One region of the Virgibacillus sp. Bac330 genome, then DNA from elsewhere that is predicted to be linked to it. Evidence: predicted binding sites of a transcription regulator. Region 1 holds the regulator's gene; the other holds the start of a gene.
The links. The regulator LexA, encoded in region 1, represses DNA repair genes until DNA is damaged. The targets are predictions, from matches to a motif close to CGAACATATGTTCG.
Positions count from the first base shown of each region.

Region 2: a site for LexA is predicted at 2,752-2,765, ahead of D9780_RS15360 (YhjD family protein). Genes of this name have one in related genera too.

Region 1 is NZ_CP033048.1:1,848,378-1,852,815, reverse strand. Features, by position in the region: gene D9780_RS08670 (dihydrolipoyl dehydrogenase family protein) at 1-920, shown strand, start outside; gene D9780_RS08665 (MerR family transcriptional regulator) at 1,190-2,011, shown strand; gene lexA (transcriptional repressor LexA) at 2,071-2,694, opposite strand; gene D9780_RS08655 (YneB family resolvase-like protein) at 2,973-3,617, shown strand; gene D9780_RS08650 (DUF896 domain-containing protein) at 3,806-4,039, shown strand; gene tkt (transketolase) at 4,140-4,438, shown strand, end outside.
Region 2 is NZ_CP033048.1:3,289,878-3,294,315, reverse strand. Features, by position in the region: gene D9780_RS15380 (IS66 family transposase) at 1-613, opposite strand, end outside; gene tnpB (IS66 family insertion sequence element accessory protein TnpB) at 681-1,031, opposite strand; gene D9780_RS15370 (IS66 family insertion sequence element accessory protein TnpA) at 1,040-1,375, opposite strand; partial or broken gene D9780_RS15365 (DUF4372 domain-containing protein) at 1,495-2,023, shown strand; gene D9780_RS15360 (YhjD family protein) at 2,341-2,697, opposite strand; gene D9780_RS15345 (IS110 family RNA-guided transposase) at 3,580-4,438, opposite strand, start outside.

The sequences.
Region 1 (4,438 bases):
AAGGAATTGATCAGGTTAACTATTTAACAAATGAGAACGTCTTTCAGCTTGAAGATTTACCAAAAAATCTAATCGTTGTAGGGGGCGGCCCTATCGGTGTTGAATTAACGCAAGCTTTTCAACGGTTAGGAGTGCAAGTAAAACTAGTTGAAATGGCTGACCGTATTTTGTTTAGAGAGGAAAAGGGCTTAGCACACCAGCTCCAGAGTACGTTGGAAGAGGAAGGGGTGCAACTGTATACATCTGCGAAGGCGCTTGAAGTAAAACAAGCAAATGGTACTACAACACTAACTATAAATAGGAACGATGTACTTGAACATATTGAAGCAGAACATATATTGTTTGCCTTAGGTAGAAAGCCGAATATAGAAAATATTGGTTTAGATGATTTGGGGATTTGCTATACTAACAAAGGCATTGAAGTTAATGAATATAATGAAACTTCAGTTCGCAACATTTATGCTGTAGGAGATGCGGTTGGTCCTTATTTATTTTCTCATATGGCTGGCTTTCAAGCTAAACAGGCAATGCGACATGCATTTTTAGAAATGCATACCCCCATAGAGCAACACCCAGCTTGGTGCACCTTCACACATCCAGAATTGGCTAGAACAGGGATGACTGAAAATGAAGCAAGGGAGAAATTTCAAGACAAGTTTAATGTTTATACAGTAAGCTATTCTGAATTAGATAGGGCTGTTGTTGATCAAAAGACAACTGGAGAAGCCAAAATAATTTGTGATCAAGATGGGTTTATAATTGGAGCGAGTATTTTAGGGGAAAGAGCCTGTGAGTTATTAGGCGAATTGCAACTTATGAAAACATTCCATATTCCCTTCCGTAAACTAAAAGATACAATTCATCCATATCCGTCTTATAGTGAAATTCTGACACAGTTAAGCAACGTAGCTACTGAGTAATTGAAATAAAAGCGTTTCTTCAATACCATATGTTAACCTCAAGTCTTGAATAAACGAATTCAAGCAGGTACCCTTTTATAGTACTAGAGAAAAAGACTTGTATTCATTATACAGGTCTTTTTCAATTTTTTCTTCCTTTTTTGTCTTATTAAGTTGTGTAACGTCCGTTGATAAATTTAGAATTGTAACGTATTCTATAGTATGTTAGATAACATCTACACACCTTATGCTAGTCGCTTTTAAAGACAAAACAAAGGAGTTTTTAACATATGGCTGAAAAATATTTTAAAACAGGAGACATAGCCAAATTTCATGGGGTGTCTAGTGACACAGTGCGTTATTATGATAAAGAGAATTTAGTTACTCCTTCTGTTGTTAAAGATAATAGATATAGGTATTATTCTTTGAATGATGCTTTAAAGTTTAGTAATGTGACTTGGTTGCGTGAACTAGGTGTACCTTTAAAAGCAATTAAGAACTGGCTTGATTATAAAGATTTGACAGATGTATCGGGATTTAACGAGACTTATTTAGAGACATTATTGCTAGAGAGAGAGTTATTAGATAAAAAAATTTATTTTTTACAAGAGTTAAATAGAAGACTAGCCTCTTTTCAAACAAAACCAAATATGTGGGAAGTAGTTAAGGATAATTACATATTTACTTGTAAAGGATTTAACTTTACAGCTGATGATAAAGGATTCAATATTAATGAATCCAACCTGTATGATTCCCAAGAAGATGTTTTTTGGAATAAAACTTTGATGATTGTTTATCAAAACAACTTAAGGGATTTTCATCATCCTAAAAAAGGAGAAGTATATTGCTCTAACATTATTTCTAGTATCGATCAAGATATCAAAAAAATTAGTTTTCCAACAGCACTTCGTTATAATTTTGTAGGCAATCCCTTCTCTAATATGAGAAAGATGCAAGAAATCTTGAAAGAAGCAAAGCAACATGCCACTACGCATCAGTTGTGCCTCGAAGAATACTGTTATTCATTGTTTTACCTTTCGCAAATTAAGGAAAAGAGCCCCGTTTACTATGTGCATATTTATTGTCCTGTTCATTATACAGGGGAATATTGACAGAACAAAATTCATAGTAACCCAATATTTATACACTAAAAACTGCCAATTGGCAGTTTTTAGTGTATATGTCGATACAATCCAATAACTTTCCCTAAAATGGTTACATTATCGTATACAAGCGGCTCCATCGTTGCATTTTCTGGTTGTAATCGTATATGATCTTTTTCTTTAAAAAAACGTTTTACGGTTGCTTCATTATCTGCTGTCATTGCAACAACAATTTCACTGTTTTGTGCTGTGTTTTGCTGTTTAACGATTACCATATCTCCATCTAAAATTCCGGCTTCAATCATACTCTCTCCTTCAATCACTAAAACAAATAGACTATCATCAGGGTTAGCTGTATTTGCAGGAAGTGGAATATATTCTTCAATATTTTCTACAGCTGTTATAGGTAATCCTGCTGTTACTTTTCCGATAACAGGCGCATAAAGTGCTTCTTCTTTTGGAATAGGATTCTCTTCTTCCAAATGTAAGATCTCAATTGCTCTTGGCTTTGTAGGGTCGCGTCTAATATAGCCTTTGTCTTCAATTCTAGCTAAATGCCCGTGAACAGTCGAGCTAGATGCCAAACCCACAGCCTTGGCAATTTCTCTTACAGATGGTGGATAACCTTTTTGCATTACTTCATCTTTTATATAATCTAAAATCATTTGTTGCCTTTTGGAAAGTTTAGTCATGAATCTATCACCTCGCACATAATATTAATTAACCTTAGTTTACCATTAGATAAAACTTCGCGCAAACATTCGTTCGAAAAAACGCTTGACAAGATCATATGTTCGAGTATAATAAGTGTATAAAACGAACAAAAGTTCTATATTGTATAAGGAGGGCTATTAGATGTTTCAAAAACTGACCAAAACAGACGCATTCTATCTTGTAGCTTTTGCATTAACATTAGGTTTCTTATATTATTCTATTATAATGAGTTAATATGATAGAAGGAGTAAACATTGTGAAGGCAGTTGTATATTGTAGGGTAAGTACTGACAAAGAAACTCAAGAAACATCATTAATAAGACAAAAACAGGAGTTGGTTAAACTGGCAGCTGAATATCAACTTGCTGTGGTCGCTTGTATACAAGAGCAAGAGAGCGGATATAGTATCGATCGAGATGGGATATTTAAGATGTTAGAGATTTTTTCTCAAAAAAGGGCAGATTGTTTATTGATTCAAGACGAGACTCGGTTAGGTAGGGGAAATACAAAAATTGCCCTTTTTCACCAGCTGCAGAAATTACATGTTCCAATTTATACAAGTTTTCATGGAGGAAAGTTAGAGTTATCGGAAGCAGATTCCATGGTGTTGCAGATCGTTGGAATTGTGGAGGAGTATCAACGCAAAATACATAATATGAAGATAAAAAGAGGGATGAAGCAGGCGATTGCAAAAGGTTATGATCCTACTTTAAATCTTTCGAATAGAAATGAAGCCCCAGGAAGGCAAAGATTAGAATTTCCTGTTGAAGAAGTTATTAATTTACGCCAAACTGGTCTGACGTTTAAAGAAATTGCTAATACATTAAATGGTCTAGGTTACAATGTATCAAAGGCTACTGTCCATAGACGCTATCAAGAATACAAAAGCAAACAAAAATAAAATTATTCTCAGAAGGACAAGTTCTTTGCCCTTCTCTTTTTTATATGGTACTGTAAATAAATCATGTTGATAAGCACACCTATTTTATCTCAATGACATCTCTTGTACAATGAAAGAAAGTGCAATTTTTGTCAACGAAAACTTAACATTTAACGGAATGAAAATATATGCTGAGGGAGGGTAGATGGATGCTATCAAAAGGTAAGATCGAACGTATTAATGAGCTTGCAAGAAAATCTAAAGCGGACGGACTAACTATTTCTGAACAAAACGAACAAAAAAAATTACGTCAGGAATACTTACAGGGTGTAAGAAAATCATTTAAAAATCAGTTTAAAACAATGAAAGTAGTTGATCCAGAGGGAAATGATGTAACACCGAAAAAAGTAAAAGATTTACAAAAAAAGCACAACAATAAGTAGTAATACCTATTTTGCTATAAGTGCATGATTTCACTTGTAGCAAAATAGGTTTCATTATAGAATGAGTATAGGCATGATTATGAAAGGAGTTTTTACTGAAATGGTAAATACAATTGAGCAGCAATCTATTAATACAATCCGGACATTGTCTATTGACGCTATTGAACATGCAAATTCTGGGCACCCAGGTCTCCCAATGGGAGCAGCGCCAATGGCTTATACGTTATGGACTGACTTTATGAACCATAACCCAAAAAATTCAAAATGGTTTAATCGTGATCGTTTTATTTTATCAGCAGGCCATGGATCTATGTTATTGTACAGTTTACTACATTTATCTGGTTACCAAGTATCCATGGATGATCTAAAATCCTTTCGACAGTGGGGATCTAAGACGCC
Region 2 (4,438 bases), 1.4 Mb from region 1:
GCTTCTCTTGGCGATACAACGGCATTCCTTCCACGTATTTTTGCGACATCGTATAGGCCATGGCGGAAGGAGAGGCTAAACTCCCTGGAAACACAGGCGCTGGCATTTTAGCTGTTTGAATAGGCGTTTGTATCTCATGTTGTTCACAATGGCGACAGCTATAGACGTACTGGACATGTTCCACCACTTTCACCTGCGCAGGAATAACCTTTAATTCTTTACGCACTTGCGTGCTCATTTCATGCAGTTCACCAGCGCAACACGAACACACCTGTTCCTCAGCAGGTAAACGGTATTCTACCGTTTCCGTAGGCAGGTTGTCTAATTGCTCCTTGCGTTGACCTTTTTGCTTCTTGCGTTTATATGTAATCGTCTCCACCGTAGGCTCTTCATGGTTGGAATCCGAAGTGTCCTCTACCTCGTTAAAAAGAGACAGTTGGTCAGAATTGGTCTTCTCGCTAGAAGAGCCGAATTTTTGTTGTTGAAGCAATCTAAATTGTTCTTCATACCATTTTAATTTTGCTTCTAGCTCTTCTTTTTCCAACTCTAGCTTTTCGTTGAGCTCTTGATAATATTCCATTGTGTTCTTGTTTGTTTCCGCTGTTTTATCCATAAAATTAGTATACGAAAAAGAACCCGACTTGCCTAGTCGAATTCCCGTATTTCTATATTTCAATTTTTTATAGAATCGTGCGCGCTAGTACTTCTCTGTGTGCTTGGTGCTGGTTCATCGACATACCATCCAACAACCAGCGAAATTGACGTGGGCTAATAGATATAGGCGTTGTGTCTTTATCGGATGGCCATTGAAATGTTCCTTTTTCAAGCCGACGATAATACAGCCAAAATCCGTTGACTTCCCATTGCAGTATTTTTAACTTATCACGCTTTCGGTTACAAAATACAAACAGGCAAGGAGAAAAAGGGTCTAAATCGAAGCATTCTATCACAATGGCAGCAAGTCCATCAATCGATTTACGCATATCTGTGCTACCGCAAGCTAAATACACTTTTTCAAATGGCATATTCATGAACGTGATTACTTCCCTAAAACATGAATAATATCCGAGAGTAAGTTCATATCCGTTCCTGATCGCACTTCAATCGAGGTGGAACCAACGTGAATAAAGATCGGTTCTTTCTCGTGAGGTGGTACAAGTGGAGAATCACCCATTTGAACGGTTAGCCATCGTGTTTCCCTAGATGCGCTTTTCTTGATGGAAGTTTTTCCGTGCTCACGAAATTGTTGCACCCAATAATACATCTGATGCGTTTTAATTTCTTTCCCCCGGCACCATTCAGATATACTTTGTCCGCTTTCCTTCCAGGCATCATACCGCGCTTTCCATTCTATTCGCTTGTCTTTTAGGGTCATCGCATAACCTCCTAATTTATTTTCTAAGAAGATTATCACATGGATGCCCTGTAATTGTTATGTGTATTTTATTTTACGCTTACGTAACCTATCCAAATCCAATATAAAGGACAAATACCATGGATAAGTCTACACGAAAAACATCATTTAAACAATGGTTATCACCTATAAATCAAACATTATTTAATGAACAGGTGAAAAAGTATCAACTAAATCACTATACTAAAAAGCTACATATGGATTCATTAATGTCATTGCTTCTGTATGCTCAACTTCATGAAACGGAAAGCTTACGAGCGCTTAGCGATGCTGTTTTCTCGGATGAACTACAACAGGCTACAGAGTTAGATTCCATCAGTTTCTCACAATTAGGAAGAAGATTGAATCACGTTCCGACTGCTTTTTTTCAAACGATTTTTCTGGATTTAGTCTCTGATATCCATAAGAAAACAGATTTCCAAAATCGTAGAAGAATAACAACACCATTAAAAATCATTTATTCTAGTACATTACCACTTAATTTAACGAACCAAAAATGGGCTAAATTTCGCAAAACAAAGTCAGGTGTCAAACTTCATTTACGACTCGTATTTATGGTATCCGGATCAAGCGGTCATCACAAATGCGATTGAGCACGACCGCGGACAATTTAGTCGTTATTTAAAGGCAGCGTTATGGAAACCATCCTATATTTGGATTCGAAAAATCAAAGGAAAGAGCGTTCCGTAAAGCTTTTAAAGAAACTGTTGCACTAGCCACTAGCTATAGTAAAAAAAATGGATGTTTACTACCTTCACTTTGGTATTTTAACTTTTTTCATTTTATATCTAAGAATATAATCCGAATATTCATTTAACATTTATGCGACGCTAGTGATATAGGGAAGAATTAATATTTGTTTTAAGAACTGAAAGAGTAATGGAAAAAACAATATAATCATGTGAAAAGGCTTCTTTTAGTATAATTTAAAGGAAGCCTTTTAAATTATCTTTTGTAGAAAAATTAACAAAAGTCGCTCTCTTTTGCTTAAAGCCCACAGCCTTATGCAAATACTTAGTACACACTTTAGTAGTCATTTCTCGCAGCTGATCTGGCGTATATTCCCACACGCCAGATTTATTTTTATGCTGCCACTTATATGTAGTTTTTCCAATCCGTTTAATATCCAAATGGTATTGGCTATACAGTTGCTTCTTAGTGGCAGTTAAATCTATTCCAATAAGTCTAATGGCTTCATCCGTAAAATCCAGATAAAAGTCCAGATCGTGAAAACCATCAAAATATTGCTGGTCGTGTTTAAATACAGCTATCGCAAGAGGCATGGCTATAAAGTTTCAGCGAGTTGCTTGAGTTCTTTATTCATGTTATCACCTTCAAGAACATTTGTTCTTATTGTAGGAAACTAACTACTTTTTATCAATTGTAATTTTTAACAAGACGATTAACATGAAAAAGATGGTTAGATCAAAAACGGGGCGCACATTTACCATACTCAGCGCATCCCCCAAGAAAGGCATAGTAAAAGTTACGATAATGGCTGTTATGAAACAAAGTATAACTATAATAAAGACTTTTTGTAATGAATTCATAATAACTCCTTTAAACTTGTCGTTGCTTATTTTACTAACGAAACTGCTTGAAAAAATCAAACCTATCAACAATCTCCTTAAAGCTTCCCACAGCAATAATTACTGATTTATTTTTAAAACAGTAATAGTGCGTAACCGTATGTGCGTCATCCATATAAACGTGGTCATTTTGATTGAATTTTTTATTACACACTCCACAGTGCATATTATCGCTCCCTCTATATAGTTAAAATATCTTCCAAATGCTCTTGTTTTCTTAGAATTTCATAAACATCCACTTTGGGTTTGGATAGTGGGGGTGGAGCGGTTATTAGAATACAGAATATTCTAACGTAATTCTAGCCATCCTAACGACCAAATAGGTAGTATTTGGTAAAAAGTGGTATAACCATGCTTGATAACTCCACACTTCTTATGGTCGCTCACCCTCCCATATATCACGGGATTGGTATCCATACATTCCCTCGTCCTGCGTATCCACAAGGTGGAGGTCGGAATAAGCTCCTTTGCTGGGTCTGGCCCGAATGGAAAAAATAAGCTCCGACTCCGCATTATTGGTGTTTGTATATTCTAAGTTTCTAAGGGCTTTTTGTTGCTATTTCTTTCTCATACAGCTTAAGCTGCCTGTAATGTTTCTATCTGAGGTAAACCTTTTAATAACTTGCTTCCATCAAATTCACACTGTTTTTGGCCAATGACAAACAAGACACGTAATAACTTTCCACACAACGCAATCAGCGATTGTTGTTTCTTTAACGGGTTTTCCGGACGGGTCGTGTAATACTTATGCAAGGCTTGAAACGTCGGATTATTCGCTACGAGCGGCCGTATCGCTAAATAGATCGCCTTTCGCAGCTTTTTCCGCCCTCGTTTCGTGATTTTCGTCTCCCCTTTGAATTTCCCGGAACTGTGCTCCCGCAACGATAATCCAGCCATATTCACCAGTTGTTGTGGATGATGATAATTTGATAGATCTCCTACTTCCGCGAAAAAAGCAGCCACTGTGGTTACACCTAACCCTTTGATAGCCAACATCTCTTTGGCACCTGGTATCTCTTCTAGAAGCGTCTTTATTTCCTGATTCAGCTCTTCCAATTGGTCTGCATAAAGCTCATATTGGTCTAATAAGCTGTGCAGTTCCCTCTTCGCAAAGCGCAAGCCAATTTCAATACCAATACTTTTCTTTGCTTTTTCTACCAGGCTGGCAGCACGTTTGATGCCAACACCACGCTTCACAACCGTTTTCCATTCTGCCAGTATATCTTCTGGCGTTTTGTCACGAATGTCAGACGGAAATGGAAATGCCCGCAACGTATATAACGCAGTTTTTCCATCCCAGTCTTTAAACACATCGTTAAACTCTGGAGAATAGCGCTGAATATTGTTCTGAATGCGTCCTTCTGTAATACCCTGTTGCTTGATGAGTTGATCTCGTAATTTGATTGCTTCTCTTAATTCAGCATAGATGCCATCG